One region of the Microbispora sp. ATCC PTA-5024 genome, then DNA from elsewhere that is predicted to be linked to it. Evidence: riboswitches for the same ligand, from Rfam matches in the RefSeq annotation. Region 1 holds a riboswitch; each other region holds the start of a gene.

What was found. Region 1 has a riboswitch for cyclic di-AMP ahead of MPTA5024_RS09545 (C40 family peptidase). Riboswitches for the same ligand answer to the same signal wherever they lie in the genome.
Region 2: another riboswitch for cyclic di-AMP. It lies ahead of MPTA5024_RS01875 (CHAP domain-containing protein); the one in region 1 lies ahead of MPTA5024_RS09545 (C40 family peptidase).
Region 3: another riboswitch for cyclic di-AMP. It lies ahead of MPTA5024_RS02500 (glycoside hydrolase family 25 protein); the one in region 1 lies ahead of MPTA5024_RS09545 (C40 family peptidase).
Region 4: another riboswitch for cyclic di-AMP. It lies ahead of MPTA5024_RS19015 (C40 family peptidase); the one in region 1 lies ahead of MPTA5024_RS09545 (C40 family peptidase).

The regions. Positions count from the first base shown of each region.
Region 1 covers NZ_KI866522.1:2,153,626-2,156,611, reverse strand. The annotation lists gene MPTA5024_RS09555 (NYN domain-containing protein) at 1-80, shown strand, start outside; gene MPTA5024_RS09550 (C40 family peptidase) at 217-1,179, shown strand; cyclic di-AMP (ydaO/yuaA leader) riboswitch at 1,496-1,660, shown strand; gene MPTA5024_RS09545 (C40 family peptidase) at 1,731-2,279, shown strand; gene MPTA5024_RS09540 (hypothetical protein) at 2,435-2,986, shown strand, end outside.
Region 2 covers NZ_KI866522.1:408,617-411,602, forward strand. The annotation lists gene MPTA5024_RS01865 (serine hydrolase domain-containing protein) at 1-11, shown strand, start outside; gene MPTA5024_RS01870 (SDR family NAD(P)-dependent oxidoreductase) at 34-735, opposite strand; cyclic di-AMP (ydaO/yuaA leader) riboswitch at 1,396-1,529, shown strand; gene MPTA5024_RS01875 (CHAP domain-containing protein) at 1,544-2,230, shown strand; gene MPTA5024_RS01880 (MFS transporter) at 2,297-2,986, opposite strand, start outside.
Region 3 covers NZ_KI866522.1:551,690-554,675, forward strand. The annotation lists gene MPTA5024_RS02490 (AfsR/SARP family transcriptional regulator) at 1-106, opposite strand, end outside; gene MPTA5024_RS02495 (alpha/beta fold hydrolase) at 220-1,098, shown strand; cyclic di-AMP (ydaO/yuaA leader) riboswitch at 1,291-1,428, shown strand; gene MPTA5024_RS02500 (glycoside hydrolase family 25 protein) at 1,440-2,249, shown strand; gene MPTA5024_RS02505 (NADPH-dependent FMN reductase) at 2,397-2,986, shown strand, end outside.
Region 4 covers NZ_KI866523.1:1,400,692-1,403,677, reverse strand. The annotation lists gene MPTA5024_RS19020 (helix-turn-helix domain-containing protein) at 1-503, opposite strand, end outside; cyclic di-AMP (ydaO/yuaA leader) riboswitch at 870-1,029, shown strand; gene MPTA5024_RS19015 (C40 family peptidase) at 1,122-1,661, shown strand; gene MPTA5024_RS19010 (helix-turn-helix transcriptional regulator) at 1,758-2,759, opposite strand; gene MPTA5024_RS19005 (VOC family protein) at 2,853-2,986, shown strand, end outside.

The sequences.
Region 1 (2,986 bases):
AGGTCGCCGACTCGGTCCGCCGCATGGGCGCGCGACCGGTTCCGTCGCTGCTGTTGCTGCGCCGCCTCGGCCGCGGCTGATCCCGTACCGGCGGATCGTGACGTTCCGCTCGCCGAACGTGATGATTGCCGCGAATACCTGCGAATAGGTTGAAGCTACAAGATCGCCTGGATAGAGTCGCGCCGCAGGTTTAGGTCTATTCCCCAGGGGGCCTGAGTGCGAGGGCGTGTACCGGTGGCCGCGGGCCTGGCCGCCGTGGTTCTGCTGCTGCCGGTGACGGGCGCGCAGGCGGATCCCAAGCCCACCGTCGCGCAGGCGAAGGCGAAGCTGAAGAAGCTGAACGACCAGGCCGACCAGCTCGTGGACCGGTACAACGCGGCCGACGAGAAGTGGAAGAAGGCCAGGAAGCAGTACGCCGCGCTGAACGACGACTACAAGAAGCAGAACAGCCGGGTCGAGGCCCTGCGCAGCGGCCTGGTCTCCCTGGCGGTCAACACCTACCAGGTCGGCGACATGGGCTCGTGGGGCAACGTGCTGTACAGCCCCGACCCGGAGTCGATGCTCAGCAGCCTGGCCGCCCTCGACCAGATCTCCCAGGAGAGGGCCAAGCGGCTCGAGGAGTACGAGGACGCGATCAAGGGCCTCAAGCAGCAGCGCGACAGGAAGAAGACGCTGTACGACCAGGCCGCCCAGGTGAAGACCGACCTGCGCGACCAGAAGGACAAGGTCGAGCGGCTCGTCAGCGAGCAGACCAAGCTGCTGCGCTCGCTGGGCGCGTACAACGTGGGCGACCCGAACAGCGCCGGCGTCTCCTACCGGGGGCCCGCCTCCGGCGACGCGCTCGCGGCCCTGCAGTTCGCCTACAAGCAGGTCGGCAAGCCCTACCGCTACGGGGGCACCGGCCCGGGCTCCTGGGACTGCTCCGGCCTCGTCCAGGCGTCCTGGGCCGCCGCCGGGGTGAGCCTGCCCAGGACCAGCTACGAGCAGTGGGCGTGGGGCGCGAGCCGGCGGGTGCCGCTCGACGACCTCCAGCCGGGCGATCTCCTCTTCCACGCGGGCTTCGGCCACGTGGGCATGTACGCGGGGGACGGGAAGGTCGTCCACGCCCCGCAGACCGGCGACGTTGTGAAGATTGTCACACTCGCCGAGTACCACCCGATCGGTGCCGTCCGCCCGTAGGCGGGCCGGAAGATCACATATCAGTGGTACGGCAGTGACTCCTGTGACCGTTTTCAGGGTCTGATTCGGCAAATGTGAGCAGAGTCACATTTATGTAAATGTGACGTGGGTATCCTGCGGTTTTCTCTTTGCCGTTCTGTTATTTCGATCTTCATTCGGCGTCCGGGCTTTGCCGAACGCCGGAACCCCTCGGTAGCTTCTGGGCCGCGGCGAGCACGAAACGCCGCCACGGCGGGCATCGGCCGTCCAGCTGATCTCCGCCGAATCGATCCGTCACCGCCGCCAACGCCTACAACCCCGTGCAGGGGCCCCTGGGCGCGGTGACCTGCCGAGTCCGTGCAGTCAGGAGGCACGGAGCCGGGGAACCACTCGACCTTCCGGTGTGGAGGGTCACGGGGTGAATCGGCGCGTTCCAGCGCCGTAGGGCGACTTCCCCGCCCGAATCCGTCAGCTAACCCGGTAGGCGCAAGCGGAAGAACCGAGGAGAGATCCTGTCTACCACCCCCGCTAGTCTGTCCCGTCTTGCCCGCATCACCCTTGGAGGCGTCGCCTTGACGGCGTCCATGGGGGCCGTCGGCACCCAGCCGGCGGCGGCGGACTCGGTGACAGTGACGGTCACCAAGGTGGCCACGGAGACGTCCGCCACGGCCGTCTCCAGAACGGCCTCGACGAAGACGGCCTCGGCCGCGAAGGCCGTCTCGAAGAGGAAGGTGAAGCTGAGCAGGGCCGCCCTCCAGCGGACCAAGGCTCGGCGAGCGGTGAGTGCGGCCGAGAGCCACATCGGCGCGCCGTACCGGTGGGGAGCCACCGGCCCGCGCGCGTTCGACTGCTCCGGCCTCGTCCAGTACGCCTGGCGCAAGGCGGGCGTACGGCTGCCGCGCACGACGTGGTCCATCCGCGGCGCCGTGAGGAAGAAGGTCTCCTGGGGGCACTTCAAGCCCGGCGACCTCATCTTCAGCAGCGGCGGCGGGCACGTGGGCATGTACGTCGGGCACGGCAAGATGATCCACGCGCCGCACACCGGAGCGCGGGTCAGGATCGACAAGCTCGATTCCTACCGCAGGCGCACCTTCGCGGGCGCCGTCCGTCCGGGCGCCTGACCTCAGGCGTCCATGCCCCGGCCCCGTCCACCTTCCGGTGGGCGGGGCCGCGGCATGTCCGGGCGTCGCCGGGCCGGCTCGCCACGCCGGGGCCATGGCATATCGGGGCGTCGCCGGGCCGGGGGTCGCCGGGCCGGCTCACTACGATGCTCGCCATGCGCCCGCCCGACCACCGCCCGCGACCGCCCGTACGGGCGGGTGCGCGGCGGGGCGGGGTCCGGGCGCTGCTCGCCGGGACTGCCGCCGTCGCGCTGGCCGGGCTCACGGCCGCGGCCGCGCCCGCGGACCGGCTGCTTCCGCTGGCCCGTTCGATCGCCCGGGAACACCCCGCCATGTGGACCGGCGCCTCGGTCGCCCGCGGCGAGCACGCGGTCGTCGTCGGCCGCCCGGCGGCCCTCGTCGCCGGCCTCGCCGTGCTGGCCGACCGGGGGAGCCGCGCGGTCGCCCGGGTGTGGGGGCGGCCGGTCGACGCGGTGGTCCTGGTCCCGGCCACCGACGCGGAGGCGGCCGCGCTGGCCGCGCCTGCCCGGGTCGAGGGGCTGGCGGCGCTCGCCGGGGCGGACCGTGTGATCGTGGAGCCGTCCGGCTTCGCCCGGCTGTCGCGGGCCGGCCGTCAGATCGTCCTCACCCACGAGCTCACCCATGTGGCCACCGGGGCGGCCGTCCACGCCGGCGTGCCGGCCTGGCTGGTCGAGGGGTTCGCCGAC
Region 2 (2,986 bases), 1.7 Mb from region 1:
GCTGGCGGTGACAGGGGCGGCGCCGTACGGGAGTCACCAGGGCAGGTCGCCGGCCCTGTCGGAGAAGGTGCCGGTCGGCCCGTCCGGGCCGATCGTCGCCAGGCGCACGATCGCGTCGGCGCCCTCCTCGACGGACTGGACGCCGGGTCCGCTCATCCCGTGCAGGCCGGTCGCGGTGAAGCCCGGTTCGACGGCGTTCACGCGGACTCCGGGCAGCCCCTTGGCGTACTGCACGGTGAGCATGTTGACCGCGGCCTTCGACGCCGCGTAGACGGGCAGGGACCACGCGGACTCGCGGCGCTGGGCGTCGGTGACGATCCCGAACCCGCCCAGCCCGCTGCTGACGTTCACGATCACCGGTGCGGCCGAGGCGCGCAGCAGCGGCAGGAACGCGTGGGTCGTCCGGATCACGCCGAGGACGTTCACGTCGAACACGGGCCGCGCCTCGGCCACCCCGGCCTCCTCGGGCGTCGCCATGCCCTCGAAGACGCCCGCGTTGTTGACCAGCACGTCGAGCCGGCCCTCCCGCTCGCCGAGCTCGGCCGCCGCGGCGGCGACGGAGTCGTCGTCGGTCACGTCGAGCCGCAGCCACCGGGCGCCGAGGTCGGCGGCCGCGGTCCGGCCGCGCTCCGCGTCGCGAGCGCCGAGGTAGACGGTGTGGCCGAGGGCGGTGAGACGGCGGGCGGTCTCGCGCCCCAGGCCCCTGGTGCCGCCGGTGACGAGGGTGATGGTCATCGTGATGCCTTTCGCGTCGGATGCCGGGTTACGGATGAGAGCCTCGGCCCGTACGCGAGGACGTGGGTAGGCCCCTGTCTTCCTGGGGTCGGCAGGGACAGTCAGCCGGATGACCTGCTGGGACCCGTGCCGTCGCCGTTACCCGTACGTAAAGAATTCGGCCCCCGCAGGGCGGCGCCGAGGGGTGGTGGCGACCGGATCCGGTGAGGGGCCGGCGACCGGCGCCGGGATCACCGGCCGAGAGGCCGTCTCACAGTGCGGGCACACGTCATCCCGGAAGGTGGGACGGCTGAGGGCGACGCGCACCGGCGGCTGTGCCCGGCCGCCGGCGGAAACCCCGGCCGTACCGGCCATGGCGCCGACCGGCGGGACACCGGCCGGGCATCGGAGGCGCGGGATGCCATGGCGGAAGTCCATGATCGCTATGCGGGCCGCGCGGGTATTCCCTCTGCCGCCATCCGCCGGACGCATGCCGCCGGCCCGTCCAAGGGGTGGGTTTGCGGGAGAGTTTGCGGACCCTATCGCACGTAAAACCTGACTTGTCCTTACTTGACCGGTTTCGGTGTAGCTATTACCTTTTAGGCAGCTCAGGGCATACCTGTCCAATTCTCGGTCAAGGGTGCCCACCTCAAAACCGACGCGGCCTCCCGGCTCCGGGATGCCGCCCGGCCGTCGAATCCGCGTCCGCGCGGAGCCGGGGACCCACCTCTCCTGGGGTGAATCGGCACCTGTGCCGTAGGGCCACTTCCAGCCCGAACCCGTCAGCTAACCCGGTAGGCGGCAAGGAAGCAAGGGAGTAGACCCCAGCATGCACGCCCTTAAGACCTGTCTCCGTGCCGCACTCGTCACGGGTGTCGTCGCCAGTGCCGGTGTGTGTACCGCGTCGCTGACGGCGCACGCCGACGCCGCGCACGCCGACGCCGCGCACGCCGTGGAGCCCGCGGGCAACGGCGGCACCGCCGTCGACCCCCTCGCCCAGGCGGCGGCCACGCTTCCCAAGGTGGGCCCGGCCGACGTCATCAAGCTCGCGTCCAGCCAGGTGGGCATCAGCGAGAACGCCTACGGCGGCGGAACCAAGTTCCAGCAGTGGTACATGTCCACTCCCCGCGCCCGGCAGACGCTGGCCCGGGACGGCGGCAAGCTGTCGGCCTACCTCAACGCCCCGTGGTGCGACATGTTCGTCTCCTGGGTGGGCCAGAAGCTGGGCATCACGCCCGTCATGGGCTGGGACTCCTACACGGTCGAGCACGCCCGCTGGTTCTCCCAGCACGGCCGCTGGGGGAACGTTCCCAAGCCCGGGGCCGTGGTGTTCTTCGCCTGGAACGGCAGCAAGTCGATCGACGACATCGACCACGTTGGCTTCGTCATCAAGGACAACGGCGACGGAACGATCAAGACCGTCGAGGGCAACACGGGCAACGGCGCCGTCGAGGTCCGCACCAGGCCGACGGACTCCGTCGCGGGGTACGGCTACCCGTACTACCCCGCTTCCTGACCGGGACCGCACACAGGGGAAGCGCGCACCACTCTCGGTGCGCGCTTCCTTCGCATCCGCCCGGGTTCAGCCGACCCCGGCCGGCTCCAGGGCCGGGTCCTGGATAGGGGCCTGCGCGGCGGGGGCCGTCCCGCCGTCCCCGGTCCTGCCCCTGAGCACGACCGCGGCGAGGACGGCGGTGCCCATGAAGATCACGGCGCCGACGGCGGCGACCACGTGGAGGCCGCTGGTGAACGCGGCCCGGGCCGCGTCGAGCACGTCGGCGCCGAGCGCGGCGGGCAGCTCGCGGGCTGAGGCGACCGCGGCGGCGACGCCGCCCTTCACCGCCTCGGCCGTCTGGGCCGGCAGGCCCGCCGGCAGCGCGAGGTGGCTGCGGTAGACGAGGGCGCCGAGGCTGCCCATCGCGGCGACGCCGACCGCCACCCCGAACTCGCCGCCCGTCTCCGACAGCGACGCGGCCGACCCGGCCCTCTCCGGCGGAGCCGAGCGGAGGAGCAGGCTCATCGTCAGCGACATGGGCAGGGCGACGCCGAAGGAGGCGAGCACCAGCCCGATCACCAGCAGTCCCACCCCGGCGACCTGGGTGTGCACGAGCAGCCCCACCGCCGCGATCGCCAGGCCGAGCGCGATCACGTACGCCGGGGGGAGGCGGCGGGCGAGGACGGGGGCGACCACGGTTGCGGCGACCATCGCGACGTTCTGCGGGGCCAGCCACAGGCCCGCGCCCATCGGGGACAGCCCGGCGACGGTCTGCAG
Region 3 (2,986 bases), 1.6 Mb from region 1:
CGATCAGCCGGGCCAGCACGGCGCGGTGCCGCGGCCCCTTCAGGGCGACGGCGTCACCGCCGTCCCAGGCCGTGACCGGGCCCAGCACCCCGAACGTGACCCTCACTCCCGACCGTCCTCTCCGCGCCCGCTCCCGGTCACGGTAGCGCGCTCATCGGATGCTCATCCGCCCCCGGGAGGCTGGAACGCGCCCGTTCACCTGCGGAAAGGAAAATGACCATGACGCTGGCCATCTCCGGATTCGACTACGTGCGCGTGCCGGTCGCCGACGGCGTGTCCCTGAACGCCGCGGTCGGCGGCTCGGGCAGCCCGATCGTGCTGCTCCACGGCTTCCCCCAGACGCACCTGATGTGGCGGCACGTGGCCGCCCTGCTCGCCGCCGACCACACCGTGATCTGCCCCGACCTGCGCGGCTACGGCGCCAGCGACAAACCGGCGGAGACCGGCCCCTCGACCTACGCCAAGCGCACGATGGCCGCCGACGTCGTGGCCCTGGCCGGCGCCCTGGGGCACGAGCGGTTCGCGCTGGCCGGGCACGACCGGGGGGCGCTCGTCGCCTTCCGGGCCGCGCTCGACCACCCGCGGGCGGTCACCCACCTGGCCTGCCTCGACATCCTGCCGACCCTCGACATGTGGGACGTGATGCACGGCGTCACCGCGGCAGTCGGTTTCCACCTCTACCTCATGGCCCAGCCGCCGGGCCTGCCGGAGCGGATGATCGGCGCCACCGCGGACGCGTTCTTCGGCCACTTCCTCGATCAGTGGAGCGCCGACCCACGAGCGGTCCCGGCCGACGTCCGCGCCGCCTACCTCGACGCCTGCCGCGCGGCGGTGCCCTCGATCGTGGCCGACTACCGCGCGTCCGCCGGCGTGGACGTCGAGCACGACCGGGCCGACCGGGACGCCGGCACCCGGCTGCGGATGCCCGTCGCCGTGCTGCAGCAGGACTGGGGCTCCGCCCTCGGCTACGACGCCGCCGCCCTGTGGCGCGCGTGGGCGCCCGACCTGGAGCACAGCACGGTCGCCTGGGGCCACTTCATGGCGGAGGAGGCCCCGGACGAGGTCGCCGGGGCCCTGCGGACCCTGCTCGCCCGCTGAACCCCCGGGGAATGAGGATCATTCGGGCACCGTCCAGATCGTTCCTTACTGAGTAGTTTGTCCTATTTACACCTTTCTGGGATTGTGTGTACCTTTAGTCAACGCCGGTATGCGGAACGATGTCCTCTCCGTCGTATCCCTTGCCGGCACGTTGCCCGGACCGCGCGCTTCCGTGGGACCCCGTCCCGTCGGAGCGCGCGGCCGCCGAATCCGCGTCTCGCGGAGCCGGGGACCCACCTCTTCCGGGGTGAATCGGAGCGCGACCGCGCCCCGTAGGGCACTTCCTGCCCGAACCCGTCAGCTAACCCGGTAGGCGGCATGGAAGAAGGAGTCAACCCCACATGCCCACCCATCGGCTCAGCTGGGCCGCCCACTCGCTGAAACAGCGGCTGGGCTCGTCCCGTCCCGCCCTCGCCGGCGCGACCCTGGCCCTGTCCGCGGCCCTGGCGGCCGGCACGGCCGCCGCCGTCCCCGCTCTCATGGCGGGACCGGCGCACGCCGCCACCCGCGACGCCGCGAACCCGGCGGGCAACGGCGCCGACCACGACTGGAAGGCCGGGTCGGCCCGGGCCGCCACCACCTACGGGCAGGACGTCTCAGGATACGAGGCCGACCACGACTGGAAGGCCAGCCCGGCCCAGTTCGGCATCATCAAGGCCACCGAGGGCCTCGACTTCGTCGACCCCGCCTTCGCCCGCCACTGGGCCGAGCTGGCCAAGAAGGGCATCGTGCGCGGTGTCTACCACTACGGCCACCCCTCGAACGACCCCGTCGAGGAGGCCGACTACTTCCTGTCGGTGGTGAACCGGCAGCCGGCCCGCCCCGGCGACCTGCTGGTGCTGGACCTCGAGACGACCGACGGGGAGTCGGTCCAGCACGTGAACGCCTGGGCGAAGACGTGGCTGGCCCACGTGAAGGAGAAGACGGGCGTCACCCCGATGTTCTACAGCGGGTGGAACTTCGCCGACCGCTACGGCCATGGGCTCGGCCAGTACCCGCTGTGGGTGGCCTACTACGGCATCCCGAAGGGCTCGGTCACGCCCCCGGCTGACTGGAAGACCTGGGTCATCCACCAGTACACGGACACGCCCATCGACCAGAACGTCTCCTCGCTGACGCCCGACCAGCTGCGCGCGCTCGGCCGTCACTGAGGCCCTCACCGAGGCCGTCAGTAAGGCCGTCATGCGGTCGCCGGTTGACGCCGGGAGCGCGGCCTCCCGGCAGACCGGCGTAAACAGACCGTAAACCCCCTCGGGCACGATCGTCGTACTGGACGGACAGCCCGAGGGAGGCCGCAGATGCCGGAGACACGGGACGGCACGCCGTTGCGGGTGGCGGTCATCATCGGCAGCACCCGCAACGGCCGGTTCGGCCCGACGGCCGCCGCCTGGTTCGCCGCACGGGCGCGGCGGCGCCGCGAGCTCGAGCTCGACGTGATCGACCTGGCCGAGGCGCGGCTGCCCGACACCCTCACCGACCACGACGAGGCCGTGCCCGACCGCGTACGGGCGCTGGGCCCGCGCCTCACGGCGGCCGACGCCTTCGTGGTGGTGACGCCCGAGTACAACCGGAGCTTCCCGGCTCCGCTGAAGACCGCCATCGACTGGTACTACGAGGAATGGCAGGCCAAGCCCGTCGCCTTCGTCGCGTACGGCAGGGAGTCGGGCGGCCTGCACGCGGCCGCGCAGCTGCGGGAGGTGTTCGGCGAGCTGCACGCGGTGCCCGTCCAGGCCGTCGTCAGCCTGCCGTGCTACTGGGAGCTGTTCGCGGCCGACGGCAGCTGGCCGCTGCCTACCGCGGCCTGCAACACCGCCGTGACCACTGTGCTGGACGAGCTGACCTGGTGGGCGTACGCGCTGCGCGACGCCCGCGCCAGGACCCCCTACAC
Region 4 (2,986 bases), on a different contig from region 1:
CCCTCTCCCGTGCTGCCGAACCAGTGCGGCAGGCGGGTGTCGAACTCCGCCGCCTCCCCCACCTTGAGCACGACGTCGTGCTCGGCGAGCACCAGCCGCAGCCTTCCACTGAGCACGTACAACCACTCGTAGCCCTCGTGCGTACGCGGTTCGGGGTCGCAGCGGTCGACCGCGATGATCATCTTGAACGCCTGCAGCCCGCCGGGATGCTGGGTCAGCGGCATGATCGTCGAGTTGTCGCGGTGGATCGGCTTCATCCGCACCCGCGGGTCACCGACCGGCGGCGCGCCGACGAGCTCGTCGAGCGGCACCTGGTAGGCCCGCGCGAGCGGCAGCAGCAGCTCCAGTGTGGGTTTGCGCTCACCGGACTCGAGACGCGACAGCGTGCTGACCGAGATGCCGGTGGACTCCGCGAGCTGGCTCAGGGTGCTGCCGCGCTTCTTGCGCAGCGCACGCAGCCGCGGGCCCACGGAGGCCAGGACCACGGCGTCGTCGTTTGCCATGTCGGCAATGCTACTTGTCGAATCGGCAGATCTGGACGCGTCCGGCGTGTCGCCCGAGACCGCCGCTCGCCGTCCCCCCCTTGAAGGCCCGAGCGGTCGCCTCTGCCACAGCTGGGGATGTCGATGTGACGAGCATCACTTTTGTCACCACATCACGTGCCCTGACCTGCGAATTCTTCCTTTTGATCCTTTTTACGGTCTCCTTACCGGTTTGCACCCCTTTGCGGCAATATGGCGCTACTTGGTAGTTTCCTTGCCCTACGACGGCGGCGTCCCCGTGGCGCGGCCATCGCGGAACCCGGCCCTGCCGGGTTGGAAACCGAACATCCACCGTCACCGCCGCCACGTCCTCTCCGCCCCCCTGGGCGCCGGTGATCGCCGAATCCGTGCAGCAAGGAGGCACGGAACCGGGGAACCAGTCGACCTTCGCCCGAAGGTCTGGGGTGAATCGGCGCGCCATGCGCCGTAGGGCGTCTTCCCTGCCCGAATCCGTCAGCTAACCCGGTAGGCGCAAGCGGAAGACTCGAGGAGAGATCCCTGTCTACCAACCCCACCACCCTGCTCCGCATCGCCATCGTCACGCTGGGTGGCGCCGCGCTCACCGCCTCCGCAGGGGCGTTGAGCGCACTGCCCGCGGCCGCCGCCACGGCGACGGTGACAGCCCCGCCCCCGGTCCTGTCGCCCATCCCGCCCGAGCCCGCCGCCCCGATCCTCACCGGGGTCGCCCCGTACGCCGGTGAGGCGCCCGCGGCTGAGGCGTCCGCGAACACGACGCTCAGCAAGTCAGCTCTTCAGCAGCAGAAGGCCGAACGCGCCATCGAGGTGGCCAGAAAGCAACTCGGCGACCCCTATGTATGGGGCGCCACAGGCCCCCGGGCGTTCGACTGCTCGGGGCTGGTCCAGTTCGCCTGGCGCAAGGCCGGCGTCAAGCTCCCGCGTACGACCTGGGAGATGCTCAGCGCCGTCAAGAAGAAGGTGTCCCTGGCGCATCTCAAGCCCGGCGACCTCATCTTCACCAGCGGCGGCGGCCACGTGGGCATGTACATCGGCCACAAGAAGGTGATCAACGCCCCGCACAGCGGTGCGGTGGTCAGCATCGACCCCCTCAAGGGCTACTGGAGGAGCAACTTCACCACCGCCGTACGCCCCGGGGTCTGACCCTGGGTGACATCCCCCGGCGGAGACGTCCTGACGCCTGCCCCGGTCAGGGCGTCTCCGCCGAGGGGCACGACGTCCGGTCCCCGGGGGACGAGGTCACGCGCGGGGCGCCTCCCTGCGAGCGGAGGCCGCGAGCCGTTCGGCGAGCGCCATGACGAGGCCGCGCAGTTCGTCCGGTCGCTCGATGACGAACGGCCGGTCGAGCGACGCGAGCACCGAGGGCAGCCAGTCGAGACGCTCTGCCCGCACCTCGACGCGGAGCCAGCCGTCGGTCTCGTGACCCGCGCCGTCCGCGGGCGGGCGTTCCTCCACAGTCGCGACACCGGCGGGGAGCCGGGTGCGGATCTGGTCGACCGTCCCCTGGATCCGCAGAACCACCTCATGCCGGTACGGAGCCGTGGCGAGCCCTGACAGGACGCGCTGCGCCGGGTCGAGTCCGGCGGGCGTCTCGAACGAGCCGGGCAGTGTCCTCGCGTCCGCGATGCGATCCAGCCGGAAGATCCGGTCCTCGCCGATGCCGGGATCCGCCCCCGTGACGTACCACCGGCCCGAATGGGCGACGAGCCCGTACGCGTGCAGCGTGCGTTCGCTGCGCCGGCCGTCGGCGGCGACGTACCTGATCGAGATCGGCCGACGGTGGCGCACCGCGTCCGCGATCGTGAGCAGGACCGCGGTCTCCGGGACGGCGACGTCGCCGGGCGGAGCCGTGAAGGCGAGGGATTCGAGCACGACGTCGAGCCTGCGGGCGAGCCGCTGGGGCAGTACCCGCCGGATCTTGGCCGCCGCCGTCTCACTCGCCGCGCCGGCCGCCGTCATCAAGCCCGCCCGGCGACCGGCGACCAGGCCGAGCAGCACGGCCAGCGCCTCATCGTCGCTCAGCATGAGTGGAGGCAGGCGGTATCCGGGAGCGAGCCGGTAGCCGCCATGACGACCGCGCACCGACTCGACGGGCACGTCGAGGTCGATCAGGTGGTCGACGTAGCGCCGCACCGTGCGCCCGTCGACGCCGAGCCGGTCGGAGAGTTCGGCGATCGTCCGGATGCCGCCCGACTGGAGGAGTTCCAACAGCGTGAGCACACGCTGAGTAGGTCGAGCCATGTCTCGTCATCTCGCTGCACATACTGGGCCGTTTCTGTCCAGTATTGCTCCTAGCCTGCGGAGGGAACGACCCCGCAAGCCAGGGAGATCACCATGGAGTTCATCTCGATCCGCGTCATCACGGCCGACGTCGCGCGCCTCGCCGGCTTCTACGAACGAGCCACGGGACTGCGCGCCACTTGGTCCAGCGAGGACTTCGCGGAGCTCAGGACCGCCTCGGCGACCCT